3 regions of the Sulfurovum sp. TSL6 genome follow, and region 1 is predicted to be linked to each of the others. Evidence: riboswitches for the same ligand, from Rfam matches in the RefSeq annotation. Region 1 holds a riboswitch; each other region holds the start of a gene.
The links. A riboswitch is a leader RNA that binds a small molecule or an ion and turns the genes downstream of it on or off. The one in region 1 is predicted to bind cyclic di-GMP.
Positions count from the first base shown of each region.

Region 1 (10,569 bases):
TTGGGTTGCAGGTTCTTGCAGATAACCTTTCGCATAGTAAAGTGTTTGCAACTGTTTATTTGACGTGATTATATCCAAATCGAGTTGTGAATTCGGTAAGAACCAAAGGATGTCAAGAAGCTCTTTGATACGTTCAGGATCAATGCTCTCCCAGGCACTTTTGGTATCAAGCTGTAAAAGCGCTTTGATGATGTGTCTATAGAGACTTGGTTCTTCTTTTAATATCTGTTTGAGTTTCTGTACTTTATCAGGTATGGATAAGGTTTTATTTGCAAGGAGTTCTGAAAAATCCAGGAATTTTTCAAGTGACCTTGTCTCTTCTCCTAACATATTCAGAGGCCCTAAGACCTCTTTGGCTTTATCATATTTTTGCATGATCTCATATACGATCCCCAGTTCATAAAGGGCTTGGACATTACGAGGTTTCTTGCGTAAAACTTCTGTGTAAATGGACTGGGATCGTTCCAGAAATCCTGCATGAAGATAGGTGCTCCCCAGACGTTCCATCAGCTCTATTTTCCCTGGGTCATGGGTAATATTTTTAATAAGGAACAGATAAATACTAATGGCTTTGTGGTACTCTCCGGCATTTTCAAATGCTTTTGCCAGAATGGTAAGTGGTTTAAGCATATGAGGTTCGAAAGGCATGTCCGCTGTTTCCAAAGCACATTCGGCAGTGTCAAATTTTTCTAAGAACTTAAGTAGGTTCCCTTCTTCTTTTTGCTGCTTATGCAGTCCCCATCCATAGGTAACGAGTGCAATGATAAGAGAGATCACAACAATAAGCATAATGCTGAAAAGAGGGTCATTATACGCAGGTAATATATGTTCCAAAATAATCCTTAAAAGATACAAAGCAATGGGGAAAAGGTTAAAATAACCTGTTACATGCGCTTTACTCTGTTTACGTCCTTAAATTATATCTAATTAGATATAATTTTAGAATGATAGATAATGCCTCGATAGAATCTTTAAAAAACAGTATTGACATTGTAGATGTGATAGGTAGCTTTATAGAGTTACGTAAAGCCGGAGCAAACTACAAAGCGAACTGTCCTTTTCATGGAGAAAAAACCCCTTCTTTTGTTGTCAGTCCAAGTAAACAGATATATCACTGTTTTGGTTGTGGCGTAGGGGGAGACAGCATTAAATTTGTGATGGAGTTAGAAAAACTTTCCTACCCTGAAGCGATAGAAAAGCTTGCTTCTATGAATAACTTTTCGTTGACCTATACCAAAGGAAGTTCGGATTATTCTGATGCAAAACGTGTACTTGAGGCCGTAGGTCAGTGGTATGTGAAAAATCTTAATCATAATGAAACAGCGATGAAGTATCTCCTTGACAGAGGCATATCCCAAAATTCCATCGAAACGTTTGAGATAGGCTATGTGCCAAGCGGACAAGAAGTGATGCAGTTTCTGCAAAGGGCTTTACTCCCTTTGCCCAAGGCAGCAGAAGCAGGGATCATCGCACAAAATGAAAGTGGTAATGGCTATTATGCACGTTTGGTGGAAAGGATCACTTTTCCTATCTATTCTACAAGCGGTTCTTTGGTAGGTTTTGGCGGCAGGACCATTACGAACCATCCTGCAAAGTACATCAATTCTCCCCAAACAAAACTGTTTAATAAGTCGAGACTCCTTTATGGGTATCACTTGGCAAAAGAGAGCATCTATAAGAACAAAAAGATCATTGTTTGTGAAGGGTATTTGGATGTCGTGATGTTCCATCAGGCAGGCTTTAAAGAAGCGGTCGCAGGGATGGGAACGGCACTGACACCGGAACATTTGCCTCTGCTGCGTAAAGGAGATCCAAAAGTGATCTTGGCCTATGACGGTGACAAAGCAGGTATATCAGCAGCACTGAAAGCGGCTCAGATGTTGTCAGTGGGAGGTTTTGATGGCGGGGTTGTACTCTTTCCTGATGGACAAGACCCTGCAGACCTTATAGCCAAAGGCCAGAGTGAAACCGTAGCGAAGTTGCTTCGTGAAGCTAAACCGTTGATCCCTTTTGTGCTGGAGATGATCGTTTCACTATATAATTTAAATGATCCTAGAGCCAAAGAAGCCGCTTTTGGCGCCGTGAAACAGTATCTTGAGACGCTCAGCCAGATCATCAAAGATGCATACATTCCTATGGCAGCGACATTGGTGGGTGTAGCCCCTTCCCTTTTTGGTAAAGAGACCAATGTCGCCAGAGCCAGAGAAAGTTTTACGCAAAAAAGAGATGATGTAGCACAATTAAGCATACTGAAGACCCTCATTGAAAATCCTAATCTTATCGATAATGTTCTCAGTGTGATGGATATCAATATGTTGGGTGGTTATGCAGAACTATTTACAGCACTCATCAATGGAGAGACCGAACATCCTGGTTTGGTAGGGATCAGTGTAGATGACAGTCTGGAAGTCATGAATGAAGAAGAACTCAACAGTGTACTGCGTAATTTTCTCATAAAACATTATGATCTGAAGTTAAAAAGTATCGCAAGTTCACAACAGATACCGTTTGAAAAAAAGAGTTTTCTCATACGTAAGATTAGAACAGATATCATACCCAGATTGAAAAAGGGCGAATTGGTTGCTTTTGAAGCAGGGATATGATTTTTTACTTGACATCAAGGAAAAATAGTATATAAACGTTGCAGATTAAATCAACAGTAAGGAAAGTACAATGGCAACAGCATCAGCAAGACACATATTGGTAAACGATGAAGCACTCTGTAAGGAACTCAAAGAAAAGATCAATGCAGGTGAGATCAGCTTTGAAGAAGCAGCGAAGCAGAACTCTACTTGTCCATCAGGAGCAAGAGGAGGAGAACTGGGAAGATTTGGCCAAGGTCAAATGGTACCGGAGTTCGATAAAGTGGTGTTCAACGATGAGGTAGGTGTCGTGCATGGTCCAGTGAAAACACAATTTGGTTACCATCTGCTTGAAATAACAGAACGTTCATAAAAAGTCTACAAGATAGGTAAATTATATCTATCTTGTGCTAGAATCTTATTTTTCACATCAATGGGGCATTAGCTCAGCTGGGAGAGCGCTTCGCTGGCAGCGAAGAGGTCATCGGTTCGATCCCGTTATGCTCCACCAAACTTCGTTTAAATCATTCATGACACTTTTAGAACATAGAGAACATAGATAAATATGCTAAAATAGATTCTATAATTATTGGTTGTATCGTTTTTAACACTACAAAAGTAACATATTTAAATATAATTAATTATTTTTTAAAATTATACATATTTATTTAATATAAATGATTTATAATGCAAGATACTTTTCGTAAAATGCTACACCTGTCGTGAGACGGGGCCAGAAAGCCATGGGTCTTGGATATACTATATATACAGTCAATAAAAGATCGCCAGGTCACACAAACAGTACAACTATTTTCTTAAGAACTATTTTAAGGTATGACATGCTCGACAATATGAACTTCTATGATTTTATGCAGAAACAGATACTTGTAGTGATTACATTATTTGCCGGCACTGGAATGGGGTATCTTTATATAGGATGGCTCTATTCTTCTTCTTTGCTTCCTGAATTTTTATGGTTTTCTCTTGTAGTGTTACTCTCTTTTTGGGGATATCGATTACATAGAACCTTTGCTGATAATGATCTTAATATACAGCAAAAAGAAAAGTGGCTTGGGCAACTGAGGTATTTTTTATTTAGCTATTTCTCTATTTGGACAGTGATGTTCCTGATATATACATCACGCAGTGATATAGAGTTACATTATGTGGCCATTGCAACCCAATTGGGTTGCGCTGTTGTCTCTGCAACCATTTTGGCTTCACAGAAAAAGCTGGCTGTGTTTACTTTGGGCACACTTATGCTGCCTTTGACTATGTATTTTATCTTGGTCGGTGAGTTCTACAGCTATCTATTGGCTTTTTTTACGATTGTTCTAAGTGGTGTTTTGTTATATGCTGCACACAATACTTTTAATTATCTGATCAAAAGTCAGTACCAGGCCTATCATGACCCTTTAACTTTACTTGGAAATAGACGCTATTTTATCGAACTTCTCAATGATGCTATGAAAAGCCAAAAACAGGACCATAAACATATCTATTTGATATTGATCGATCTTGATCATTTTAAGACCATTAATGATACTTTAGGCCATGATATTGGGGATGTGTTACTCTGTCAAGTAGCCAAGCGTATGCTCACTCTTTGTAAAGAGCATCAAAATTTTGTATCCCGTCTTGGCGGAGATGAGTTTTGTATTCTCAGTACTTCCTATGCTACGGAGAAAGAGTGTTTTCATCATGCATCACAGTTTGCGGAGAAGTTACTGGCATTGATCAGAGAAAGCTACCATATAGAAGAGCACTCTTTATATATTAGTGCCAGTATCGGTGTGAGTATTATCAGTGATCCCAAAATGGAAGCCAGCACCTTCATCAAAGAAGCAGATATCGCCATGTATGAGGCTAAAGGAAAAGGAAGAAACGGCATTATCTTCTTCAATGATACACTTTCAAAAGATGTCGAATGGAAACTTGAAATAGAACGTTTATTACATTTCTCACTTCAAAATAACGAAATATCATTGACCTACCAGCCACAGTATAATCCTGAGAATGAAATAATCGGTTGCGAAGTCCTTTCACGTTGGGACAACGAAACATTAGGAGAGGTCAGTCCTACTGAATTTATACCGATCTCTGAAAAAACGGGATTCATTATAGAGTTGGGATATTATATATTAGAAGAAGCTTTTCTCACATTTAAAAAGTGGGAAGAGAAGGGTATTGCGTTACAACAGATGTCTATTAACGTCAGTATGCGACAACTTTTTCATTATAATTTTATTCACGATGTGAAACAGCTTTGTGACATCTATCTTACAAAGGAACAACGATCAAAAATAGTCTTTGAAATTACAGAGACTTCCGTTGCGGATGATATAACAAAACTGATCGAAAACATGAGGATCCTTCAAAATTACGGTATTCGTTTTTCAATGGATGATTTTGGAACAGGATATTCCTCTTTAAGTTATCTTCGACAGTTGCCTATCAATGAAATCAAGATAGACAAGTCTTTCATCTCTGAATTACATCATCTTGAAGATAATGAAGACAAATGTTTCATTGAAACGATCTTTACTATAGCTAAAAACCTCAATTTAAAAATTGTTGCAGAAGGGATTGAGAATGAGGAACAGCGCAAGTTTATTGTTGATCAAAAATGCGATATTTTACAGGGTTATTATTTTTCAGGACCTTTGCAAGATGATGCATTTGAAAAACGCTTCTTGGAAGCTGAACATACAGAGGAGCTAAAATCCTCTGACTATTTCAAAGAAGCAACATATGCTTTTTCTTTATCCAACTCAAAATAGTAGCGTATGATTTTAGGGAGTTCTTTTTTGACTTTCGTTCTATTTTCCTCTGTTTTTTAATACTTTGAATATAAAGGCATCAGGAAAGGTTTTTTGGTAAGAGGGTAAAAGTCTTTGTAGTGTTGTTTTGTCTTCTGTCTGGATAGAAGAAGCAATATGTAGGTCCCCTTTTTTTTCTACTTCAACGGTTCTTCTCAGTGCAGGAGGGAGTTTTTTTAACTCTTGTTTCAGGGAATCAACATTATGATATGCCGCAATACGGACAGTATAAGAGACAGAGGCGATACTTTGTAGAGGTAATATCAATAGTGTAGTGATAATAAGTAGACGAAACATTTAAAGGTCCATTTTTATTAGTATTATATCAGAGTTTTTATAAAATAAATTTTGTGGTAAATAAATGAAGTAATTGGTGACCCCAAGGAGACTCGAACTCCTGTAACATGGATGAAAACCATGGATCCTAACCGCTAGACGATGGGGCCACAAATATTGAAAAGGTTACAAGTTATAAATGGTGACCCCAAGGAGACTCGAACTCCTGTAACATGGATGAAAACCATGGATCCTAACCGCTAGACGATGGGGCCATCTGTAACTTGTGGATGGCATTATATAGATAGGGTGCTTAAAAATCTCTTAAGATACTGTATAATTTGGCTAAAATAAGGAAAAAAAGATGAATTTTAAAAGAACTGTTTTGATTTTTATAATGGGTTTTCTTTTGAGTGCATGCGCCTCTAAAGAGTATGTGAAACAAAATTCTGCATACATCCTGTTTAAAACACCTACCTTCAAGTATGCAGATATGGGGTTCATTTATGAGAATGAAGAAGAGATGAAAATAGAGATTTACGGTAGTGGACAGGCACTCATCTCTCTAGAAATATCTGAGACCTCAGTGTGCATGAGTGTGTTAGAATGTATGGGTAAAAGTGCTTTCAACAAAGAAGTCTTAAGTGGACTGTACCCAGAGAGTATACTGGAAAATATATTTAGAGGGAGACCGATATTTTCTAGTACTGGGTTAGAAAAAATGGGTGACGGGTTTACACAAAGAATTATAAAAAAAGACAAATATAATATCGAGTACACGGTTTTAAACAAGCAGATTATTTTCCATGATACAATCAACTCTATACTTATACAAGTCAAAAAACAATACTAAGGTTAGAAAATGACAAAATTTGTCGGAGCACATGTAAGTGCAAGCGGAGGTGTAGATAATGCGCCACTTAATGCTATGGCTATAGGGGCTAAAGCATTTGCACTTTTTACGAAAAATCAAAGACAGTGGGTAGCAAAACCTTTAGAAACAAAAACAATAGACGCATTTCATGAAAATCTTGAAAAATCCGGTATCTTACCAAAACACATTTTACCGCATGACTCTTACCTCATAAATCTGGGACACCCTGAGGTAGAAAAGCTTGAGAAATCAAGAGACGCCTTTATAGATGAGTTAGAACGTTGTCGCATTTTAGGGCTTGACAGACTTAACTTTCACCCTGGTTCTCATTTGACAAAGATCCCTAAAAAAGACCCAGAATATATGGATAAGCTTATGCAGGCCGAATTGGGATGTTTGGATGTTATAGCAGATTCACTGAATAGAGCCATAGAAGCTACACAGGATTCCAATGTCAAACTGGTCATAGAAAATACAGCAGGACAGGGATCTAACCTTGGTTATAAATTTGAGCATTTGGCACATATCATAGATAAGGTAGAAGATAAAAGCAGGGTAGGTGTGTGTATTGATACCTGTCATATGTTTACGGCAGGATATGATATCCGTACCAGGGAAACCTATGATGAAACATGGAACAGTTTTGATAAAGTAGTAGGAAGAGAGTACTTGATGGGAATGCATATTAATGACTCTAAACCAAAGTTAGGTTCAAGAGTTGACCGACATGATTCACTAGGCCAGGGAGAGATCGGATGGGACGCTTTTAACTTCATTATGAATGACTCGCGTATGGATGATATACCACTTGTCTTGGAAACCATTGATGAGTCGATCTGGGCACAGGAGATCAGTGCACTGTATGCTTTAATGGAAGATTAAATTTGAAATAGAGGGGAAAAAGGATGGGGAGAATGATAAAAGGGTTGGCACTCAGTGCAATAGCAAGTTCGGTTGTCATGGCGGGAGGATACAAGATACCGGAGCAATCACTGAACTCGATGGCACTGGGAGCCGCTTATGTAGCGCATACGACAGGTGCTGATACAGCATATTATAACCCTGCAAATATGGTTTTTATAGATGAAGGTAAAAGTTATGTAGAGGGTGGCATCACTTTAGCACATCTCCCATCAAATGTCTTTAGCAGTGCACCTGAATATTCAGGTGAATCAGAAGTAGAAAACATATTGATCCCCTATTTTCATTATATTGCTCCTGCGATGGGGAATTTTAGATGGGGTGTCAGTTTAACTGTACCCGGAGGATTAACAAAAAGATGGGAGACACCTTTCCAAAAAGCTTTTGCCGAAGAGTTTACGCTTAAAGTAGTAGAGTTTAACCCTTCTCTATCTTATAGGATCAGGGATGATTTTAGTATCGGAGGGGGTCTCCGATTGGTATACAGTGAAGGAGTCATTAAAAATGACAGTGCAGTAGCTACGACAGATATGGAGGGTGATACGGTAGGGCTTGGCTATAATTTAGCTATGACATATAAACCGACATCAGAGATGAATTTTGCTGTAACCTATCGCTCTAGTATCGACCTTGATGAAGAAGGTACGGCAACACTTTACTCTGGAGATACTTTGTTATATGATGGTGATGCCAGTGTATCTGTGCCTTTGCCTGCAGCACTTAATGTGGCGATTTCTAAAACGTGGCAAGATACATTTACACTGGAATTGCTTTACGAAAGAACCTATTGGTCTCAGTATGAGACCTTAAAGTTCGAAGGGGTTCCTTTACCTGAGGCACCCAAGAACTGGAAAGATACGGATACTTTTAGAGTGGGTGCAACCATCAAAATGGATAACAAGATCACAGCGATGATGGGTTTTGCAATCGATGAAACACCCGTACCTGAAAACACTATAGGATTTGAACTCCCTGATAGTGACGCTAAGATCTTTTCTATGGGGTTTCGGTATCAGCAGAGAGAAGACCTCTCATGGGGTGCTGCATTCTTATATGATAGTAAAGAATCACGAACTATCAATGGTTTTGGTACATTTCATGAAGGTGGGGCATTCTTGACGACTATCGGCATAGCGTACGAGTATTAAGATGGACTATAAGTTTAATAACTTTTATGAACTTATCACCTTTCAGGCAAAAAAGCGTAAGAAAAAAGTGGCGCTTTTTGTGGATAATGAGAAGATTACCTATGGAGATATTTTACTAGCAGCAGATAAACTGGCTGCTTTTCTTGCTAACAAAGGTGTAAAAAAAGGTGATAAAGTCGCATTTTTTTTACGAAACTCTCCTGAGTTCATCTATACGATCTTTGCCGCTTCAAAACTAGGGGTTATGGTTGTACCTATCAATACATTTTTGAAAGAGGATGAACTTAGCTATATTTTAGAAGACAGTGGCTCTTCAGTACTTATTGCCTCCGCTATCCATGAGAAGGTTGTCAACAGCAGTAAGGCAAGTACATTATGTCAATTTGTTCTATGGGAAGGTGACAAGAGCGCTCAGGGAGAGCAGTATTACTCTTTTGATGAAGCGTTAAACACAGAGTTATCTGTAGCACATACCGATACTGCATTGGAAGATACAGCTGTGATCATTTATACTTCAGGTACAACAGGCAAACCTAAAGGGGCGATGTTAAGCCATAAGAATATTTTTTCAAACGCAAGTTCTGGTATGAAGCATATTAAGTTGACACCTAGAGATAGAGGGATCGTATTTCTTCCAATGTTCCACTCTTTTACATTTACGATCGCTGTTATGCTTCCACTATATGTAGGCATGAGTATCGTGATCATCAAATCGATACAGCCTTTTTCAAATATCTTTAAACAGACACTGTTAAAACGGGTGACACTCTTTTTTGGTATTCCTGATGTCTATAATGCATTAGCCAAAGCAAAACTTCCATGGTATTTTATGTGGTTCAACAACATACGGGCATTTATTTCCGGTGCAGCAGCACTACAGCCTAAAACACTTGATGCTATGGCAAAAAAATTTAAACGGGCAACATTACTGGAAGGGTACGGACTTAGCGAAGCAAGCCCTGCGGTCAGTATGAATACATTAAAAAAACAAAAAGCGGGATCTGTAGGTACAGCACTCTATGGCTATGAGATAAAGATCGTAGATCAAGAGTTGAATGAGGTACATCGTGGAGCTATAGGAGATATTATCGTAAAAGGTGATAATGTAATGAAAGGCTATTTGAATCATCCCACTGCAACCGATGAGACGATCATTAACGGGTGGCTACTTACGGGTGATGTAGGGTATATGGATGATGACGGGTTTTTGTTTATCGTTGATAGAAAAAAAGATCTCATTATTTCAAAAGGTATCAATATTTATCCTCGTGAAATAGAGGAAGTGATAGATGTGTTCGAGGGGGTAAGTGCTTCAGCTGTAATAGGCATAGATGATAAGAATAGCGGAGAAGTTCCTGTTGCTTATATAGAACTTGAAGAGGGTGTAGAGACACTTGATGAAGCAGATTTGAAAAAATATCTGAGAGAACACCTTGCAAATTATAAAATACCCAAACAAATACATGTCATTCAAGAACTCCCTAAAAATGCTACGGGTAAAGTACTTAAAAGAACACTCAAAGTAAGTCTTAGGACTGATGTGTGATCAGGGTACAACAAAATAAGGTGAGGTAAAAGAACAAAATGAAAGCTATCCTCAATGCAAAGATATTTAGTGATGATAAGATCATTGAAGATAAAGTACTTTTATTTGATCATAAGATTGTCAATATCGTAAAGGAGAGTGATCTTACAGATATTGAAACGATCGATGCCAAAGGTGCTTACGTCAGTGCAGGGTTTATTGATCTGCATATACATGGCAGTGGCGGTGCAGATGTGATGGATGCCACACCTGATGCTTTGGAGACGATCTCTTCAACGCTTCTTCAAACAGGGACCACTTCTTTTTTGGCCACGACAATGACCATGTCAAGTGGGGCTATTGACAAGGCTTTACAAAATATACAACTGCATGCGGAGAAGGTCAGTGGTGCGAATGTGCTTGG
Region 1 is NZ_BPFJ01000002.1:589,826-600,394, reverse strand. Features, by position in the region: gene LDM93_RS07990 (lipopolysaccharide assembly protein LapB) at 1-834, opposite strand, end outside; gene dnaG (DNA primase) at 945-2,603, shown strand; gene LDM93_RS07980 (peptidylprolyl isomerase) at 2,674-2,955, shown strand; tRNA gene LDM93_RS07975 (tRNA-Ala) at 3,018-3,093, shown strand; cyclic di-GMP riboswitch class I at 3,283-3,380, shown strand; gene LDM93_RS07970 (bifunctional diguanylate cyclase/phosphodiesterase) at 3,422-5,362, shown strand; gene LDM93_RS07965 (hypothetical protein) at 5,402-5,698, opposite strand; tRNA gene LDM93_RS07960 (tRNA-Glu) at 5,773-5,847, opposite strand; tRNA gene LDM93_RS07955 (tRNA-Glu) at 5,878-5,952, opposite strand; gene LDM93_RS07950 (hypothetical protein) at 6,042-6,530, shown strand; gene nfo (deoxyribonuclease IV) at 6,540-7,433, shown strand; gene LDM93_RS07940 (OmpP1/FadL family transporter) at 7,466-8,620, shown strand; gene LDM93_RS07935 (long-chain-fatty-acid--CoA ligase) at 8,622-10,166, shown strand; gene nagA (N-acetylglucosamine-6-phosphate deacetylase) at 10,205-10,569, shown strand, end outside.

Region 2 (10,569 bases), on a different contig from region 1:
CTCTAAAAAATGCTTCACCTCTTCATAGGCTACAGTAGCCGCTTTATCTTTAGGATAGGCGTATATTCCTGTAGAAATAGCGGGGAAGGCAATATCCTTGCACCCCAGATTATCTGCCAACTTAAGGGACTCGCTGTAACATGAAGCAAGCAATTTGGCACATTGATCCCCACATTGGTGATAGATCGGTCCTACCGTGTGGATGACATACAATGAAGGCAGGTTACCCGCATTTGTGGCTACAGATTTTCCCGTAGGCAAACCATCAGGGTATTTCTCTTGGCGTATCTTTTTGCATGCCTCAAGGATTTCATCTCCTCCTGCTTTGTGGATAGCACCGTCTACACCACCCCCGCCCATCAGTGAACTGTTCGCTGCATTGACGATCGCACAGACTTTTTCTTTCGTAATGTCACCTGTTTTGATAATGATCCTGTCCATCCTTTTGCCTTTAAAAAAGATTTATCCTATAATAACATAAAGTAAGGAGCAGATCATCATGACAGATATTGGGAAAAGTCTTATCATTATAGGTTTTGTGGTCATCATCATAGGTACTGTGTTACTCTTTAGTGACAAACTTCCATTCAATCTTGGAAAACTCCCCGGTGATATCTCCTTCAAAAAAGAAAACTTCTCTTTTTATTTCCCGATCACAACGTCTATCTTGATCAGTGTTATTTTATCACTTCTGTTTTATCTCTTTGGTAGGTTCTTTAGATAAGAACTTCCAATATGGTGTTATAATACTAAAGGAAAAAGGAGAGGATATGCCAAAATCACACAAGTTAATCTATACAATATATCTGGTTATTTGGGTCATTATGGCGATCAATCCCAAATATCCCGCTGATTGGCTTATTGAAAATGTATTGATATTCATTTGTGTTCCTTTTATTATCTGGATGGATACCAAGCATCAATTTACACTTTTAAGCATGATTTTTCTTCTCATATTTTCCAGCCTGCACTCTTTAGGATCGCACTATACCTATTCAGAGATGGTGCACTTTAACACCATCACACAGTTTTTTGGCTTTGAGAGAAATCATTTTGACCGCTTGGTACATTTTCTGTTTGGATTACTTCTCTTTAGGGTACTGTTTGAGATGATTGCTCCTAGTACAACTACGGTTAAAACTGCTTTACTCTTTACCTTTACGATGATTCTTTCTATCTCCACACTCTATGAACTGCTTGAATGGCTTGCAGTGGTTATATTGCACCCTGAACTCGGGATGGCTTTTTTAGGCACACAGGGAGATATATGGGATGCGCACAAAGACTCTGCTCTTGCCATGACAGGTGCTTTGATCAATATACTTTTTTATCAAAGCTATAAGCATTTATGGCTATTAAAAAGAGGATAAAAGCTATCTATGAAAGAGCTGTAGTAGGTTATAAGCCTAATCTCTTTTTCTTGTATTTTACAATGCGTCCGTCATCATCTGCAAGATACACATTATCTTTCGCATCAAAGGCTATACCTTCCCAGGCACCCTTCTCCAATTTAACTTTTTGTACAATTTTCTTCTTTTGAAGATCATACTTGATCAAAAGATCTTCTTTATCACTCACCATATAAAGATATCCATCATAAAAAGTAAGTCCTGCAGTGTCAGCAACATGATGTTCAATCACATCAATGATCCTTGAAGGATAAGGCATCAATCTGACTACAGCAATGAAAGATTTCTTTTTCTTCTTGGATTGTTTGGCTAGATAGACTCTATTGCCTACTTTTGCAATGCCTTCTATTCCCGATTTTTTGTTAAACAGCGGTAACTTTTTCCCATGATAGATGGTATCCAAAGGAATTTCCTTCTTTTCACCTGTCAGAGTGTCAACCATTAACAACCCTTTATTTTCAAGAGCAAAAATCATCTGTGACTCTTCACATACAATACCTTCAAGATCATACTTCCCCAGCTTTATTTTTTGAAGTATCTTTCCTTTTCGGTGGATCTTATAGTAAGCCCCTTCATCATTGGCGACAACAAGTGTATCATCACTGGTACAATAACTTACCCCTGAAGCTTCTGGGATCTTTGCGATCACCTTTCCTTTGGGATCAGCACAGGCACTAACCCATAATACAAAAGGAAGCCATACATAATATTTCATATATGGCACCCGAACTCCATTCCAAGCTTCAATAATTCAGCGTTTATTTCGTATTTTTTAAAAGCAACATCTTCAATATCTTTATGATTAAATCCACTTTTATTGTAACAGATCACGGAGCTTTTATTGCCTTCAAGCAAACCATCTATAGCCTGGGTCACAAAATCAAAAGCCATAAGACGGTCATACACTGTAGGATTTCCCCCACGTTGCATGTGACCCAGTACTGTAATACGGGATTCTATACCTATCTCTTCTTCAAACCACTGTGCAACATCTTCTGAATTTTTCATAGCTTCAGAGACCACTGCGATAAAATACTCTCTGCCCTCTTGTATCTGTTTTTTAAAACATGATTTATAATCGTTTAGTTCATAGGGTATTTCCGGTATTAAGCACATCTCTGCCCCAGAGGTCAGTGCTGAGACAAGTGCCAGATAGCCACACTCTCTTCCCATCGCTTCTATGACAAATGCACGGCTAAAGGATGATGCAGTATCTCTGATAGAGTCTATGGCATACTTAATGACATTAAGTGCTGTATCTACACCAAGACAGTACTCTGTTCCAGCAATATCATTGTCGATCGTAGCAGGAATACCGGCAAAGCTTAACCCTTCACTCTCGTCACTCAGTGCCTGCATCCCTTTAAAGGAACCATCACCACCCAAAACGACCAAATAACCTATATTATGTGCCTTGAGGTTATCAAGTGCCTGTTTACGATAAGACTGCTCCATAAAACGTTTTGAACGAGAAGAGCGTATCTTTGTCCCACCACGTGAAATGATACCTGCAACATCACGGTAACCTGCCTTATAGATGTTGTTGTCTATCAAACCTTCAAAACCATTATTTACAAAATACGGTGTAAGTCCTTTCCCAATGCTGTATTCAACAAAACGCTTGAGTGCAGCATTCATTCCTGAAACATCACCACCTGAACAGAGTATCGCTATATTTTTCATGGTTTAGCCTTTGTACATTCATATAAAAAATTATAACATTAAAATGTATTCAAAGGAATTCATTCAAAAAATATGTATAATATCCATAGAGGTACCAGTATGAAAAAAAAGTCCAATAATTATTCTGACACGTTAAAACAGATCAAAACCATCGTCAATGATCCATCTTATGAAATTGCAGAGGAAGATAAAAATTTTATCTATTCTGATGAGGCCAGAGGAGTAAGACTTCAGCTTGATTATCTCAAAGCAGAGGTAAAAATGCAAAAACAGGGTGTGGACCATACAATTGTGGTTTTTGGTAGTGCCCGTATTGTTGAATTTGATATTGCTATAAAAGAATTGAAAAAGATCGAAAAGGAGTTGGAGGCTTCTCCTCATTCAGAAGCACTTCTTATTGCACTTAAAAAAGCGGAAAGTATAGTAAGAAAGAGTCATTACTATGACGAAGCACGTAAATTTGGTCAACTGGTAGGGAAAAGCGGTAAAAGCCCTGAAGATATGCATGTCACCTTAATGACAGGAGGTGGTCCTGGTATTATGGAAGCAGCAAACCGCGGTGCTTCTGATGTGGGTTCCAAATCTATCGGTCTCAATATAGACCTCTCACATGAACAATTCCCTAACCCATACATTACACCTGAACTCTGTTTCCAGTTTCGATATTTTGCCGTACGTAAACTCCATTTTATGCAACGCGCCAAGGCGCTGGTCATCTTTCCAGGAGGTTTTGGTACCCTTGATGAACTCTTTGAAGTATTAACACTGATACAAACAAAAAAAAGTCACCCTATACCCGTCATTCTGCTTGGAAAAGAGTACTGGAACCGTATGATTGATTTTGATTTTTTACAAGAAGAGGATGCCATAGCGTCTCATGATCTAGATATATTATCGTATGTAGATAATGCAGAGGAAGCATGGGATGCCATTATACAATGGCACAAAAAGAACAAAACTCCACTCTTTTAAGCCCTGCCATAAAAGAAAAAGCACCATTACGCTATAATCGCGACAATATTATCATGTAGGATAGTCTGATGAGCGAATCAACTGAAAAAAAAGCAACATATAACCCAAAAGAAGTAGAAGATAATTACTATAAACTCTGTGAAGAGCGTGGGTACTTTGAAATAGATGGAAATAAGCGTATCCAGGAGGAAGGGAAAAACTTTTCTATTATGATGCCTCCTCCAAATGTTACAGGGTCTCTGCATATCGGTCATGCACTTACATTTACACTCCAAGATATCATTACACGTTATAAGCGTATGGATGGGTTTAAAACACTTTGGCAACCTGGTACTGACCATGCAGGTATTGCTACTCAGAACATTGTAGAAAAGCAGCTTTTAGCCGAAGGTACGACAAAAGAAGAGATAGGAAGAGAGAAATTCTTAGAGCGTGCATGGTTGCAAAAAGAGACAAGTGGCGGCAACATCGTACACCAGATGAGAAAGCTGGGAGTCACACCTGCATGGAAACGTGAGCGTTTTACCATGGATGAGGGGCTTAAAGAAGCCGTCAAAGAAGCATTTGTCTCACTTTACAATGAAGGTCACATCACTCAAAATAATTATATGGTCAACTGGTGTACCCATGATGGTGCATTGTCTGACATTGAAGTAGAACACGAAGAGGTCAATGGCAAATTCTACACGATGATCTATAAATTTGCTGATGGTTCAGGAGAGCTTGAAGTAGCGACTACTAGACCTGAGACATACTTCGGTGATACCGCGATCATGGTACACCCTGATGATGATCGTTATACAGACATCGTTGGTAAAGAGGTTCTTTTACCACTGACGGATAGAAAGATCAAGGTTATTACGGATGAATATGTAGATATGGAGTTTGGAACAGGTGTGGTTAAAGTGACACCTGCACATGACCAAAATGACTATGCGGTAGGGAAAAGACATAACTTAGAGTTCATCAAGGTCTTTGATGAAAAAGGGATATTAAATGACTACTGTGGTGATTTTGCTGGTTTAGAGCGTCTAGAAGCGCGTCCAGTGATCGTAAAAGCACTTGAAGATGCCGGACATATCGTGAAAATAGAAGAGCATATTCATCAAGTAGGACACTGTTACAGATGTAAGAATATCGTTGAACCTTTTATCTCTCAACAGTGGTTCTTGAGTGAAAAAATAGCTGAAAATTCTATCAAAGAGACTAAAAAACACAACAACTTCCACCCTGCCCACTGGATAAACTCTTATACAGCATGGATGGATGAACTTCGTCCTTGGTGTATCTCTCGTCAACTATGGTGGGGACACCGTATACCGGTATTTACCTGTGATGACTGTGGCCATCAATGGGCAGACAGGGAAGATGAACCTGAAACATGTCCAAAATGTGCATCAAAGAAAATAACACAAGACCCTGACGTACTCGATACATGGTTCTCTTCAGCCTTATGGGCAATGTCACCTTTAGGTTGGGGAAATAACGGTAAGCTTACAGAACTCTATAATGAAACTGACATGGAAGATTTTTACCCTAATTCACTGCTCATTACAGGTTTTGACATCATGTTCTTCTGGGTAGCAAGAATGATGATGATGGGTGAACATTTTACAGGGAAACTACCATTTGAAGACATCTATATGCATGCGCTTGTAAGAGATGAACACGGTGCGAAGATGTCAAAGTCAAAAGGCAATGTGATCGATCCACTTGATATGGTGGAAGAACATTCAGCAGATATTATCAGATTTACTTTGGCATACCTGGCTGTACAGGGTCGTGACATAAAACTGGGTGCTAAAAATCTAGAGCAGTTTAGAAACTTTACGAACAAACTTTACAATGCAACAAACTACTTGCAACTCAATGTAGATACTTTTCCAGAACTCAAAGATATAGAAGTTAAAACACTGCTTGGGCGCTATATGCAAAGCCGTTTGAGTCTTGCGGTAGAGAAGATTCGTACCTCAATTGAGTCTTATAAATTTGATGAGTCTGCAAAAACACTCTACAACTTTGTATGGAATGAGTTTTGTGATTGGGGTATCGAATACTCTAAAGCCGACAGAGAAAGCATCGTAGAGCTTGGTGCGATCTTCAAAGAGACACTTAAAATGGTTTCTCCGTTCATGCCGTTTATCTCTGATCATCTTTACCACAAACTCTCAGGTACTACACTAGAAGGTGGTGATTCATTAATGGTCATGAACTTCCCTAAAGAGATAACAAGAGACGTAGAAGCTGAAAACATGTTTGCGATCATCGAAGAGTCTATCACTGCTCTGAGACGTGCTAAAGTAGTCATCGATATGGGTAATAGCAAGATAGAAAAAGCCTACATCAAACTAGATGTAAATATCGATACAGAGATGGCTCGTCCATTCATACAGAAATTGGCTAAAGTGGAAAATATTGAGTTTGTGGATGCAAAAGTAGCAGACTCCATTACGGATGTTTCTGATAATTTAGAAGTGTATCTGCCAACGGGTGAGATAGATATGACACCTATCATCAACAAACTGACTAAACAAAAAGAGAAGCTAGAAAAAGAGATACAAAAATTAAGTGGTATGCTCAATAATGAAAAGTTTGTTGCCAATGCACCAGCAGAAGTACTTGCCACAAATAAGCAAGCACTTGAAGATGCGCAAAGCAAGATAGAAAAAGTGAGTGCAGAACTTGCAGGGTTTGGTGTATAATGACTCCTCTAGCACAAGAAGCGTACAACGCATTACTCGCAAAAGAATACGATAAGGCCCTTGAGCTCTATACTGCTCTAGAAAAACAAAATGACCCTGTATCTTATTACTATCTAGGTTTTCTATATTTTAGAGGCTATGGTGTCAACCAAGATACTAAAAAAGCCTTTGACTACTATCTAGAATCTGCAACCAGAGAAGTACCTTTGGCACAGTTTGAAGTGGCATTGATGCTAGAAAACGGTGAAGGGTGTGAGAAAAATGAATCAGAAGCAGCCTTCTGGTACGAAGAAGCAGCCAAAAGAGGCAACATAGATGCCTTTAATAACCTTGGTGCCATGTACAAAGAGGGTCGTGGTGTACACCAGGATTACAAAAAGGCATTCATACTCTTCTCTAAAGCAGCTCAGGCAGGCAATGCCAAAGCACAGTTTAACCTGGGCGCATTATATGACATGGGGTTAGGTTGCGAAGAGGATAAAGAGAAAGCCATAGAGTGGTGTAGAAAAGCTGCCTATCAAGGCCATGAGATGGCAAAAGGTATTATCAAACGTATGCAGCAAGACGGGCAGATCGTTTTTTAAAATACTTGTAGAGAATTGTTCTAAGCAGCATATAAAAAGAGATTAGATTATTTATCTCTTTTTACTCCAGACACATACTTTGTATGCAGTCTGGAATATATTCAATACATTTTAGTTTGAAGTATTGATATCAACCAATGTTGTTTGTCCTTTCAAGACTTCAACATTATGTTTTTCATAGAAAAATTCATTATATATACCACCTGCTAGGTAGTCTGCCGTAATAAGAGTATAGTTTCCTTCACCAAGGTATGCCAACGTAAAGTTACCATCACTAATATTGACATCGTCTGAGCTTACAGCATTCGGGAAAGGATCTAATTCATCATTCCAATCACCTTCTTTGTAAGCAAAAACCCTCAAATTATTATGGTCTGAAAAATCAAGAACTGTTCCCCTAATCATACCTGAAAGTTCAGTGACCACCAATCTAATCACTGGTTTTAAATTATATTTTCCACTTCCTGTCGGAACAATTGATTTATATATATCGAAATCTGCAGTCACTTCGATTTTTGCATCAGCCGTGATATCAAATGCACCTTTACCTTTATAACCGCTTTGTCCTCCACTAGGAACAAATAATGGCGCAGATGATCCATCAGACCATGTTATATTACAATCTGGATTACTTTTAACTTCTGACTCTTTTGTAGGGGCAGCCAATTTAAAGCGAATCTCCTGATAGTGACCTGCCGGCAGAATCATATTTCCCAAATGAAGTGATTTACCATCATGAAGTTCAAATAGGTTGAATGTCTGAGGCTCGAAATCTTCAGCAGTGATCCAATTTCCCTCATAATTGTATTCAATACCAATAACAGCAATATTCACTTCTGTTACATTTACATCGTTTTCTTTATCCAACTGAGGTTGCGCATCAGTGATACTGAGTGATAAAGTACCCGTTGGAGTAGAAGAACCGCCTCCACAGCCTGTGATGAGTGTGATTAGTGTAAAAGCTAACACAATAGCTATCATATTATGAAATTTTTTCATAAATACCCTTTTTTATATATTGGATGTTGCGCAAAAGAAATATGAATTTATTTTGGCAGCCTGGCGATCTTAAAATGAAGACCCATAGCTTTCCGTCCCTGCTTCACAACAGGTTTGGCACAACAAAATAATTTTGAATTAAATAGAATTTGCAGGCAGAACAAGTTGTAAAAGCAAAATAATACTTTTAGTATTGGTATTTGGCAACCTGGCGATCTTAGAGTTAAGACCCATAGCTTTCCGTCCCTGCTTCACAACAGGTTTGGCACAACAAATTATATTTAAAAAGTCTCTTTACTATAACGTAGGTATTATATATCATTATGAATTAGATACATCTTGAATGATCCAAACTTGCATAATATTTTATAATATTGGAACTTCAGTAACATTTTGTAAAAACTGTTTCTCAAACTCTTCTACATCTACAGCTTTGGAAAAATGATATCCTTGATACCTAAGTTTTGGATCTAGCCCTCTAAGCAGCTCTAGTTGCTGTTCGTTTTCAATACCTTCTATAATGATGTTATAGTTGAATTGTCTTCCTATGTCCAATATACTTGAAACAAGATGTACTTCACTAGGGTTGAATTCTATATTTTTTATAAATTCCTTATCTATTTTCAATGTATGGAAAGAAAGCTTCTTTAGATAAGATAAAGAAGAGTAGCCTGTACCAAAATCATCAATGGCACATCTTACTCCTTGCCTACGTAACTCATTAATGACATCCTCTGTATTATCAAAATTATCAATCAGTGATCGTTCTGTGATCTCTATCATGATGTCATGAGTCTCTAGTCCATATTTTCTTAACTTGTTAAGGAATTCCCTAGCAAAATTATTTTCTACAAATTGCTGTGCATTCACATTGATCGAAACATACTCCAGGTTCCAGCTATTCTCTTTTTTCCATTGAGCTATATGCTGGCATACATTATCAAGAACCCACCATGTAATCTGTGAGATCAAACCTGCTTTAATAGCCAATGGTATAAAATCCTGCGGTGACAGGGCTCCTCTTGTCGGATGATCCCAACGTACAAGTGCCTCAGCAGAGCACACTACATCTTCATCTATGGAAACTACGGGTTGATAAAAAAGACCCAACTGATTATTTTTGACTGCATATACCAGGTCATGCTGAAGCATAAATAGCTCTTTTTGTTGTTTGTCTAAAGAAGAATCATAATATGCAACATGTCCATTATCATTCTTTGCTTGATACATTGAAAGATCTGCATGTCTTATGATCTCTACGATATTCGTATAAGCAGGTTTCATAATAACGATACCTATACTTGATTTAATATGTAAATGCATCTCTTTGATGATAAAGGGTTCTAAGAAAAGATCCTGTATCTCTCTAGAAAACTCTTCAGCTTCTTTATGAGCCATGTTTTTATCTTCTGATACATGTGGAATAATAATGATAAATTCATCTCCACCCAATCTGCTGACCATACAATCTTTTCCTAAGTTATCGGTCAAACGTTTAGATACAGCAAGAAGTACATCATCTCCCACTTGATGCCCCAAAGAGTCATTAATGCTTTTAAACTGATTAAGATCAAGATAAAAAAGTATTGAAAAATATGTTTTATGTTTTACACTCGTTACAAGTTTCTCCATATAGTTCCTAAAACCTCTACGATTGAACAAACCGGTAAGTACATCATGTTGCACCAAATATTCAAGCTCTGTTAAGGCGGTATGTTCTTTCGTTTTATCCTCTATCATACCTACGCCACCCAAAACATTATTATCTGAATCACTAAAAGAAAAAACTTTTGCATCTATCCAAAATGGCTTATTATTGAGGGATACATATGGACCTTCATAAGATTGTGTACCCTCACTAATTGCATTTTTTAATACTTTTAATATACGTCTGTCTGGAAGCATACGAAGATCCATTCCTGTGATCTTCTCTTTTTCATGCTCAAATAATGTCTTTAATTGTTCATTACACTCTAGTACCTTTAAATCTTTATTATAGGTAAAGATACCAAGAGGTGCATTTTTAAATAAACTATTTAAAAGCATATGTTCCGATTGCAACATATTAAAAGCATTTTTTTGTTGATACATATTATAGATGTTGGTCACTTGTGCAAGAAAATACAAGATCAGTGAAATGGTAAGTATGATATGCAAAGGCGTATCATGAAGCAATGCCATAGAAAAAATAAGAGGCAATAAAAGAATAGTTGAATACAT
Region 2 is NZ_BPFJ01000001.1:783,694-794,262, forward strand. Features, by position in the region: gene LDM93_RS03880 (O-acetyl-ADP-ribose deacetylase) at 1-441, opposite strand, end outside; gene LDM93_RS03885 (DUF2905 domain-containing protein) at 500-724, shown strand; gene LDM93_RS03890 (DUF2238 domain-containing protein) at 771-1,370, shown strand; gene LDM93_RS03895 (SdiA-regulated domain-containing protein) at 1,399-2,124, opposite strand; gene LDM93_RS03900 (6-phosphofructokinase) at 2,121-3,092, opposite strand; gene LDM93_RS03905 (LOG family protein) at 3,192-4,064, shown strand; gene LDM93_RS03910 (valine--tRNA ligase) at 4,133-6,766, shown strand; gene LDM93_RS03915 (tetratricopeptide repeat protein) at 6,766-7,350, shown strand; gene LDM93_RS03920 (DUF4382 domain-containing protein) at 7,462-8,331, opposite strand; cyclic di-GMP riboswitch class I at 8,401-8,478, opposite strand; cyclic di-GMP riboswitch class I at 8,549-8,626, opposite strand; gene LDM93_RS03925 (EAL domain-containing protein) at 8,716-10,569, opposite strand, start outside.
Region 2: linked by a shared signal. The riboswitch ahead of LDM93_RS03920 (DUF4382 domain-containing protein) and the one ahead of LDM93_RS07970 (bifunctional diguanylate cyclase/phosphodiesterase) in region 1 are both predicted to bind cyclic di-GMP.

Region 3 (10,569 bases), on a different contig from region 1:
CAATGGCAGATTTTTTTCAAAACGGATTAATCACAACACTACAAAATCTCTCAAATAGAACACTTGATGAGATGGAGGTTGAGTTAGAAAAGTTCTCAAAAAGACACAATATGGTGCTGCTTCTGCCTGCACTTTACTCAGAATTTGAAACACCGGCTATGCAACAGATCCTTAAAGAACTGAAAGGGATAAAATATCTTTATAAGATCATTTTGGGCTTAGACAGAGCAACGGAAGAGGAGTTTGAAAAGGTTAAAGAGATCATGTCCACACTCGATGTGAGGGTAGAAGTACTTTGGAATGATGGGCCTAATGTTCAAAAACTCTACCAAGAGTTTAGTGATCTAGGATTTAACAGTATTAAGATTAAAGGAAAAGGTCGAAATGTATGGACGATGCTGGGCTATGCCCTTGCAGATAAAAATGCCTTTGCATTTGCCCTGCATGATTGCGACATTGTAAACTACAGTCGTGAAGTTCCTGCTCGGCTTTTTTACCCGATCATTCACCCGGCACTGGATTTTGAATTTAACAAAGGCTACTACTCACGTGTGACAGACAAGCTGCATGGACGTGTCACAAGGCTCTTTTACACTCCGCTGATCAAAGCACTTAAAAGTACCTATGGAGAGAGTGCCTATTTAAACTATATGGACAGTTTCAGGTATGCACTTTCAGGAGAATTTGCCTTTACCCGTACACTTGCGCGGGGGATTCGTATTTCACCTACCTGGGGCTTAGAGGTATCAACGCTGAGTGAAGTCTATGATAAAACTTCTGTGCGACGTATTTGTCAAACAGAGATCATGGAGAGTTATGAGCATAAACACCAAGAACTCTTAGGAGAAAACCCTGCCCAGGAGCTTGAAGGTGGAGTAGCAAAGATGGCCATTGATATTGCACAAACTATTTTCAGGGTCATGACACAGAGTGGGGTGACATTTTCTAAAGAGTCACTGACCACACTGCGAAGCTCATTTTTTCATGAGAGTCGAAGAGCCATTTCCCGCTATGATGCAGTAGCTAAATTTAATGCTTTGAATTTTGATAGAAAAAAAGAGATAGATGCCGTTGAAACTTTTGATAATGCACTCAAAGAGGCGTGTGAAAGTTTTCTTGCAGATCCACTGGGGGTTCCTTCCCTTTCAGCATGGACAAGTATACGTTCTGTATTGCCAGAGATATCAGATCTATTTAAAGAAGCTGTCAATAAGGATAATGGCTCATGTTAGAAAGAGATAGTAAAGAAAGATTGGACCTTATTAAATATTATCTTGAAAGTATCTACAGCAAAGAGGATGCCTCTTTGGCATATGATGCCGTATGTGCAATGATCAAGGAGTATCAGGAAAAGGTTGAAAGCAAACCCTATGTGATGACTGAAAAAGATGTGATACTGATTACCTACGGTGACCAGATCTTTCATGAAGGAGAAACGGCATTAGCTACGCTTAAGAGATTTTTAAATGAGTATGCCCAAGACTGCATTAACAGTGTACATATTTTGCCATTTTACCCTTATTCGAGTGATGATGGTTTTTCCATTGTAGATTATAAAGGCGTCTGCCCTTTAAAAGGTTCATGGAAAGATATTAAAGCACTGAATCAAAATCACCGTCTTATGTTTGATGGTGTCATTAACCACATGAGTCAACTGAGCCATTGGTTTGAAAAGTATTTGGCCAATGATCCTGAATATTATAACTTTTTCACCGAACTTGATCCTTCGCTCGATCTATCGGCTGTAGTACGACCACGGACGACCCCCTTACTCACTGAGTTCAATGATGATGAAGGAAGTATCCGTCATATTTGGACAACATTCAGTGCTGATCAAGTGGATTTAAATTATGCGAACTATAAGGTCTTGCTCAAAGTGTTGGATGTACTGCTTTTTTATATAGAAAAAGGTGCATCGCTTGTAAGACTTGATGCAATTGCCTTTATCTGGAAAGAGATAGGCACAAACTGTGTGCATCTGCCACAGACCCATGAACTGATACAACTTATGCGTGAGGTGATCCATGCTGTGGCTCCTGAGATCATTATCATTACTGAGACCAATGTGCCACATGATGAAAATATCTCCTATTTTGGTAATGGGACTGACGAAGCACATATGGTTTATAACTTTGCCCTTCCGCCACTCTTGGCATTTTCTGTTTTATCGGGAGACACCACTAAATTGACAGCATGGGCTAAGAGCTTAACTCTTCCGAGTGACAGGGTCTGTTTCTTTAATTTTACAGCCAGTCATGATGGTATCGGAGTACGGGCAGTGAGTAATATTCTTGATAAGGATGAGTTGAACTTCTTAGTGAACTCTTGCAACGCACATGGTGGTTTAGTCTCATATCGAAGTGTGGGTGAGGAGGAGAAATCTCCTTATGAGTTAAACTGTAGCTATATAGATATTTTAACCCACCCTGATGAGGATGATACATTGCGACTTAAACGTATGATACTTTCCCAAGCTGTTGTATTAGCCATGCCTGGGGTTCCAGGTATCTATTTTCACTCACTTGTCGGATCTCGAAATTATCATGAAGCAGTGAGAAAAACGAGACGAAATCGAGCCATCAATCGTGAAAGATTAAATTTTGACAACATCATAGAGGAGCTGAGTGAAGAAGGAAGTCTACGTAATAATTTGTTAAAACGTTATAAACAACTCATTTCGATACGTATTCATGAACCTTGTTTTGACCCTTTTGCCAAGTTTGAATTTTTATCACTGGGTAAAGAGGTTTTTGCTATAAAACATTATGGTAAAGAGAGTAATGAATTTCTTATCGCTCTACACAATTTCCAAAAAACAGAAATTGAAGTGGATTTGTCACCCTATAAAGAAGATGTATTTATGGATATTATTTCACATCGACAGATAAAAGAAGGAATATTTATCATGCAACCCTATGAGATATTGTGGTTAAAACCATTAAAAGAAGGAGAAAAGAAAAATGATTAAAAAATGTTTATTCCCAGCTGCTGGATATGGCACACGCTTTTTGCCCGCAACCAAAGCAACACCAAAAGAGATGCTTCCCATCTTGACCAAACCTCTGATACAGTATGGGGTAGAAGAAGCCAGTGATGCTGGCATGGATGTTATGGCGATCATTACTGGACGTGGTAAAAGGGCTTTGGTAGAACATTTTGATATCTCTTATGAGCTAGAGCATCAAATTAAAGGAAGTTCCAAAGAAGCATTACTGAAGAGTACGCGAGAGATGATGGATAAATGTACCTTTACATTTACCAGACAAACAGAGATGTTGGGACTCGGTCATGCCATTTTAAAAGGTGAGCCTTTGATCGGTAATGAGCCTTTTGGTGTGATTCTGGCAGATGATCTTTGTGTGAATGAAGAGGGGGATAATGTTTTAGCCCAGTTGGTAAAGATCTATGACAAATATAAATGTTGTGTAGTTGCCATTCAAGAAGTGCCTAAAGAAGAGACCTACAAATATGGAGTGATCGAAGGAAAAGAGATCCAAGATGATGTTTTTATGATATCAGATATGGTAGAAAAACCAGACCCTGAAGATGCACCTTCGAATCTAGCGATTATAGGACGATACATTCTTACCCCTGATATTTTTAGAACCATAGAAGAAACCAAACCTGGTAAAAATGGAGAACTACAAATTACTGATGCTTTGATGAATCATGCCAAAAAAGGTATGGTTTTAGCCTATAAGTTTAAAGGGAAACGCTTTGACTGTGGAAGTGTTGATGGTTTTGTTGAAGCAACAAACTATTTTTATGATAAGATGAAAAAAGAATCAGAGTAAACATTTTTAGTGTAGAGAAATGTAAGAATGCCAATAGATCCTGCTATGCATTTTTGTTTAAAAGTATTTCTTGAAGTTCATCTGCCGACATAGGGTAAAAATAGTAGTGTCCCTGGACGTACTTACACTTTTTACTTTTTAAAAAATTGATCTGTTCTATCGTTTCTACACCTTCGGCAATGACCTTAAGATTGAGACTCTTTGCAAGTGCTATGATCGATTTGATAATAGCAATATCCTCTTCATCTTCAGGTATGTTTTCAATAAATGATTTATCGATCTTGAGTCTGTTGATGGGTAGACGTTTTAAAAGAGACAATGAAGAGTATCCTGTTCCAAAATCATCGATGGAAATATTGATACCCAGCTTATTGAGCTGTTTCAGTTTATTAATGATTTCCATAGCATTCTTCATCATATGACCTTCTGTAATTTCAAATTCCAGCCACTCTGGTTTAAAACCGTAAGTATCCATAGTATTTTGAATTCTATGAATGAAATGAGTGGACTCTAATTGTCTCATTGAAATATTTAATGCAAGTTTACCAGGGTCTAATCCGTCATTATGCCATTTGGAAACCTGTTTCATAGCGGTATGCATCACCCAGTCATCAATTTCAAGTATCATACCAGTCTCTTCTGCCATAGAAATAAATTTTTTAGGTATCAGCAAACCTTTTGTTGGGTGCTGCCATCGTAATAGTGCCTCAATCCCGACCAATTTATCGGTATTTATGTCGATCTGTGGTTGATAGTGAATGATAAATTCTTCATTATCAATAGCTTGACGTAAACTGGTTTTCATATGCATTTGTTCCAGTGCATGTTTTGTCATTTCTGGTCTATAGAACTGAAAGTTGTTGCGTCCGCTTTCTTTTGCCCTATACATAGCCGTATCAGCATACTTTAAAAGATCTTTTTCATTGTCTGCATCTTGGGGATAAAGACTAATACCGATACTGCTTGTAATATATAATACATGCTGATTAACATGTATGGGTTCTGAAAACATATTGAGAATAGCATGTCCTAATTTAGATGCATCTTCTGAATAGATGACATCTTCCATGATAATGGTAAATTCATCTCCGGCTAAACGGGCAAGCGTGTCTTCTTTACGTATAGAACTCTTAAGTATTTCTGTTATTACTTTTAAAACTCTATCTCCTACGTCATGACCCAATGAATCATTGATCTCTTTAAATTTATCCAAGTCGATAAAAAATAGTGCCAATCCTCTCTCTTTCTTTTTTGCCTTTGTAATCCCTTGTTTCAAACGAGTGTTAAATAGTGCACGGTTAGGAAGTCCTGTAAGTGAATCATGATTAGCTTGGTGATGCAAAATATTTTTTTGTTTTTCTACTTCTTTTTCAGTTTCTGTACGATCAAGAATATCTTTGGTTAACTGCTCTTTAGTGATCTCAAGCTCTTTTGTTTTCTTTAATAATTGTTGATTTATCGTAAGAAGATCATTTGTTTTTTGTAGAATCTTAGTTTCCAAAAACTTTTGATTGCTCTTTTTTGCTTTTAAAAGTAGCTTTTGTTTTTGTATCTTCTTGAGATTCAGTTCACTGTACTTGTTGCTCAAGATAAGTGTAAAGAAGATGATCTCAATAAATGAACCTGCAAGAAAAGCGTATCTGTTTATGTCTGTATTGTCTAAGACACCATTAAAGGTTAAAGTCATCATACCCATAGCAGGCATATAAATGATAAGTGCAATAAGATAGTATCTGGCACCTATAAGACCTTGATACCAGGCTTTGACTGCGATAACAAGAAGAAGAGTAAAGAACAATGATGAATAAATGTTAAACATTAAACATGCATAGGGGATATCTTGTGATATAAGCAGTGCAAAAAGTAAAAAAACTGCTGCTGATATCTTAAAAAGCTTATCGATCATTGGCATGCGTTTTTGCAACTCTAAAAAACGACCTGAGAACAGAACCAGGAACAATACTACAATAGTGCCAACAACATGCAGCCCTTCACTCCAACCAGAAAAACCAAGCTCTAAGTAAAAACCACTTTTCATAGCTATAAATACAATAAAAGAGAGTATATATGCAATGTAATATGCGAAGATACGATTTTTAATGATGATTAAATTATACATACTGAATAAGACTATAATGAATAATATACCAGCATAGATAATATAGATATCTGTAATATCAATACGGTTGGGTCTAAAAAACTCTTCTTCAGTCAAGATCTTAAATTCCCCAATATGTCCCGAATCTGTCTTGCCTTTTATATAATATGTCGCACTTTCGTTTGGTGAGATATGTAGTTTATAGGCTGGATTGTAATTTTGAATACTTCTTTCTTGAAGCCTTACATTGAGACCATTTTTCTGTATATCCCATGCATCATTATTTTTTGTATACAGATCTAATGTTGACCAAAAAGGCTCTGTAAAATAAAGTACATAATCTTCATTATCACTATGATTTGTTACATGTAGTTTTATCCATGCTGTCCCCGTATAATAACCTTGAGAAAATTGACTTGGTATCACCTTGGTAAAATCTATCTTTTCAATAGTGTTAATATCAAGTGTATTGCTGTGATCATAATAATAGTAGAGTGTAAAGTGGTCATATTGTTCTTTTTTATCTGTAAGTGTAACGGCGGGATATGATGTCACTACAGATAAAACTAATAAAACTAATATTTTTCTAAACATGTTATCCAGCTAAGTATATGTATTTGTTAATCAGACCTCTTAAATTTATTATTATAGATTATAATAGTTTATTCTTAACTTTAATGTAATTGAACTGAAGTGTTATGAGATGTTTAGTAATTCTTAATAGAAGCATTCGTATAAAATATAAGAGATGACTCGAAAGAAAAGTGTCATAGTTAAGGTAAACATACTAAAGATGTAAATTTCTCTAAGAACTTGTTATGCTTCTCTTTCTTCTTTTCTTCTGTCTTTTCCATTGAACATAGTAGAGGTGAGATCTTTAAAGTCATCATTGAGACTTACCCCTGCCATTTTTTCAAATTCATCAAAGTCTGAATAATATACTGTGAATGAAATTTCCGTCACATGCACCATGTTCCAGTTTTCAGCAAACACCTCTTTTTGGAATGCAACATGAGCAGATGTAGGATGATCTTCTTCACTGTCAATGCCATCTCCTCTTTTTCTATCGTAAGAGTATCTTATAAACATAGGTATCAGTTCCAGTTCTTTTATCTGGTCTATCTTGTCCTGCTTTGCTTTGGCAATAGTCTCTTCATCTGCATTTACATCTTCACAGCCAAAATATCTTCCTGTTAGAACTCTATTGAAGGTTCTTCCTGGGGGATTTTGGACTTCGGTTTTTTCCTTTTTTTTACCAAATATTTTTCTCAACATCTCTATCATACACCTTCCTTCCTTCTTAATATTATACAATATATTTTAAAGAAGACAAATAGATGTCTATTTTTCTAAAAAATAATAATGACACGTGTAGATATGAAGTCTATTGGCTTGGTATTCATAGTAAAAGATCATTAAAAATGGCCAAAAATAATAAAGGATAAATATAATTATTTGTTTTGCAAATGCCTCTGCTTATTGAATAGAGTGTAAGATTTATTTAATTATATATCCAATATAATCAATTACGAAAGTTATTTTTAAATATTATTGATTGAGCCAAACTTGTTGTGAAGCAGGGACGGAAAGCTATGGGTCTTAGTAGATTAAGATTGCCAGGTTGCTACATACGAATACTTGTATTTTATGTATATGTTCTACTTTACTCTTTTATGCATAAATCTTATTTAATTTAAATTATTTTGTTCTAATAAAAACGAACCCATATCATATAGTGTATGACACTTAAACAGAGTTTTTAAAGATGCAATACCTACAGTAAAGGATCATCATGTACGTAAGAGAAGAGACTATAGAAGAAGAAAATTTAGACTGGGATGCGCTTACACAAGTATCAAAAGATAATCAAGAACAACTTATAGAGGATACGAAAGAAGAAACTGTTTCTCATGACCCTTTCTCTAAACCAAAGAAAACATTTTTGAAAAACCGTGTCAAAAGTCAAAAATTAGGCCCTAAGTTTACTCTAAAAAATGAATTGACTGATCTTTTTAAGAAATATGCAGAGGTTTCTTTACTTCTAGGGATTGTCTTTATACCTTATACTTTGGGGTTCGTGATTAGCTATTTTTTATTTTATTTCTATGGCGGTATGTCCATCAGTAATTTTCTTGGTGTGCAGGAAGTACCTACTACCATTGAATTATGGTCTATAGGTGCGTATTTGTTTATAACTGTTGGTGCTGTCTTGGCTTTTTTTATTCCTTAGCATAATGAGTAAACACTCATTATGTTGCTTAGATAATGCTCTATACACTTAATTACATCTTTTGACAGTATACCTTTCAAAGTTTACATTAGACTCATCCACTATATAATCATTTTCTACTATTTTTATTTCAAATTTAGGCACAAAATTGTAAAAAATGAGTATGAAAAACTAGCTTTTGTATGTAGTTTTATAGATAATATTTGTAAGTAGTTATAAAAGCATGTAAAAGAAGAGTAGTGTTATTCCACCCTCAACTGGGGTGGAATCAAGAAGTTTACCTAAGGTGATTCTGGATATCTATATACTTCTGTAACCAATAGTTTCTTCGCATCACTCTTAGCTTGGTCTAGGAAACCAGTAGCCGGATCAACGACGAATTTACCATTAGCACCTTTTTGCATGTAGTATACTCTATATTCTACTTTCACATTCGTTTTACCTGTGATATCGTAAGTCAGTGTATATGTTTCTGTTTCATTAGGACTTAGGCGGTTATCTTTTTCAACCATCCATGAGTCAAATCCAGGACGTACAATAAAGGTATCGCTAGTGTTCTTACTTGGCTTACCATTTGCATCATACCTTTTACCTGTTTCATGTCCATAAATACGAGTAAACGTAGAGTTATTACTATCTACGACTATCGCTGCATTTGTTACAGTACCTGTTGTTACTCCACTGTTATCTGTAGATTGCGTGTCGAAGCTTACTGTTGCATCTACACCCGTAATAGTGTATTTTGTACCATCAAATTTCTGCCCACTTACTTCTGAGCCATTCAAGTCTGTTACTTTTCCAGGGAAGTCTAAATTTTCGCTTCCATTATTGGCAACTGGAACTGGAGTTAATGCACTTGAGTGAAGTACTTTACCAGCTAATGGTTGTACATTATTTTCAATATAATCAAAGGAAGAGTCACCAGTACTAGTACTAATAGGAACTATACCTTGGTCAGATGTCACGATCAAACGTGTTAATACACGACGCATAGGGTGTGCACCTGGGAACATGTGTGCAGTCTTATTTGTTAGTGCAGTAGTCACTGTTAATGCGTTACCATCATTTGACACTGATTCATTTACTTTCGCTTCAAATCCACTTTGGATCTTAGCAGTAACACTTGTTTTTTGACCTGTTTTACTTGCACCTAAGAATGCATGTGAGTTTAACCAACCAGCAGCTACAGGGTTTTCATCACCATGACTTTCTGGATCCGTAGGATCAAAGTGAGCAGTTAGATTAGGATTATCTGCGAGTGTCCATAACTTATCTGGACGTGCCCATTGGTGTAGTACTGTACCTTCTATTCTTTCCATATGACATTTTTGACATTTCGGTGAACTTAATGTGTCACTGGAAGCTACATCAGTACCTGTAGTCACAGCCATTTGTGTTGAACAAAGTTCCATAAAGTGACCTTCACCATCTTCACCGCCTGGTACTGCTGCCCCTGCAGAACGTTGATGACATGAAAGACATAAGCCTTTACCGCTTTCTCCAAAGTGGTTGTTTAATTCCACTTCATAATGTGGATTGATCTGTGCTTTTCTATCTGTCTGATCTGTTTCGTTTTCATTGTTAGTACCTGTGACACCATATGGTCCGTAGAACGGTCCACCAGTAAAGTGTACTTTGCCATTTGTTCCATTGATATCTTTACTTGTCATTGTATAACGACCATCAACGGTTTTACCTTCATCAAATTCACCTGCATCAGCCAAGTAATTCACACCTTTTGGTGTTGCATTGTAGTCAGCATATTTTTCAGGTCCCCAAAGTCTAAAGAATTTATTCATATTAGCATGAGTAGCATCATCATGATATGTTAGATCAGTTCCTGCTTCTTGCTTGATAGGTCCATGAGGGCCTACACGCATATCTTTAGCTAAAGTATAAATACCGTTATCCATACCATATTCTTTCATTAGTCTAGGCGTCTCTATGCTATGACAGAACGCACAGTTAATACCTTCACGATTGGCTTCATGTCCGATCTGGAATGTTGCTTTATATACTCTATCTGTTTGAGGATTTGCAGCAATAACTGCGATCTCTCCATTTGGATCCTGTACTGCTGGTTCATGTAATGCCTTTAGACCTTTTAACTCTGTATTGTTAAGGTCTAGTGCACTTCCTACATCAGTTACTGTTACTCTTACATCACCTGCATAGTAAGCACCTGGAGCATGACATTTGATACATGTTTGTGCTGCACCACTAAACATGTTGTTAGTTCCTACAGAAGTACCATTAATAATGTCTTTTTGCTGGTATTCTATATCTTTTACCTCACCAATTTTTGCTAAGTGTGTACGTAAGAAATCCTGGAACTTAGATTGGAATATCGGATCTGTCCACGATTTTCCATGCATAGAACCTTTCCATGTGTCATAGAGTTCATTATGACAGTTCATACATTTATTATCGGCACTGTCAAAGAGTGT
Region 3 is NZ_BPFJ01000001.1:796,539-807,107, reverse strand. Features, by position in the region: gene LDM93_RS03965 (glycosyl transferase) at 3-1,232, shown strand; gene LDM93_RS03960 (sugar phosphorylase) at 1,226-2,968, shown strand; gene galU (UTP--glucose-1-phosphate uridylyltransferase GalU) at 2,961-3,794, shown strand; gene LDM93_RS03950 (EAL domain-containing protein) at 3,838-6,447, opposite strand; gene LDM93_RS03945 (hypothetical protein) at 6,709-7,176, opposite strand; cyclic di-GMP riboswitch class I at 7,442-7,521, shown strand; gene LDM93_RS03940 (hypothetical protein) at 7,685-8,122, shown strand; gene LDM93_RS03935 (cytochrome c family protein) at 8,404-10,569, opposite strand, start outside.
Region 3: linked by a shared signal. The riboswitch ahead of LDM93_RS03940 (hypothetical protein) and the one ahead of LDM93_RS07970 (bifunctional diguanylate cyclase/phosphodiesterase) in region 1 are both predicted to bind cyclic di-GMP.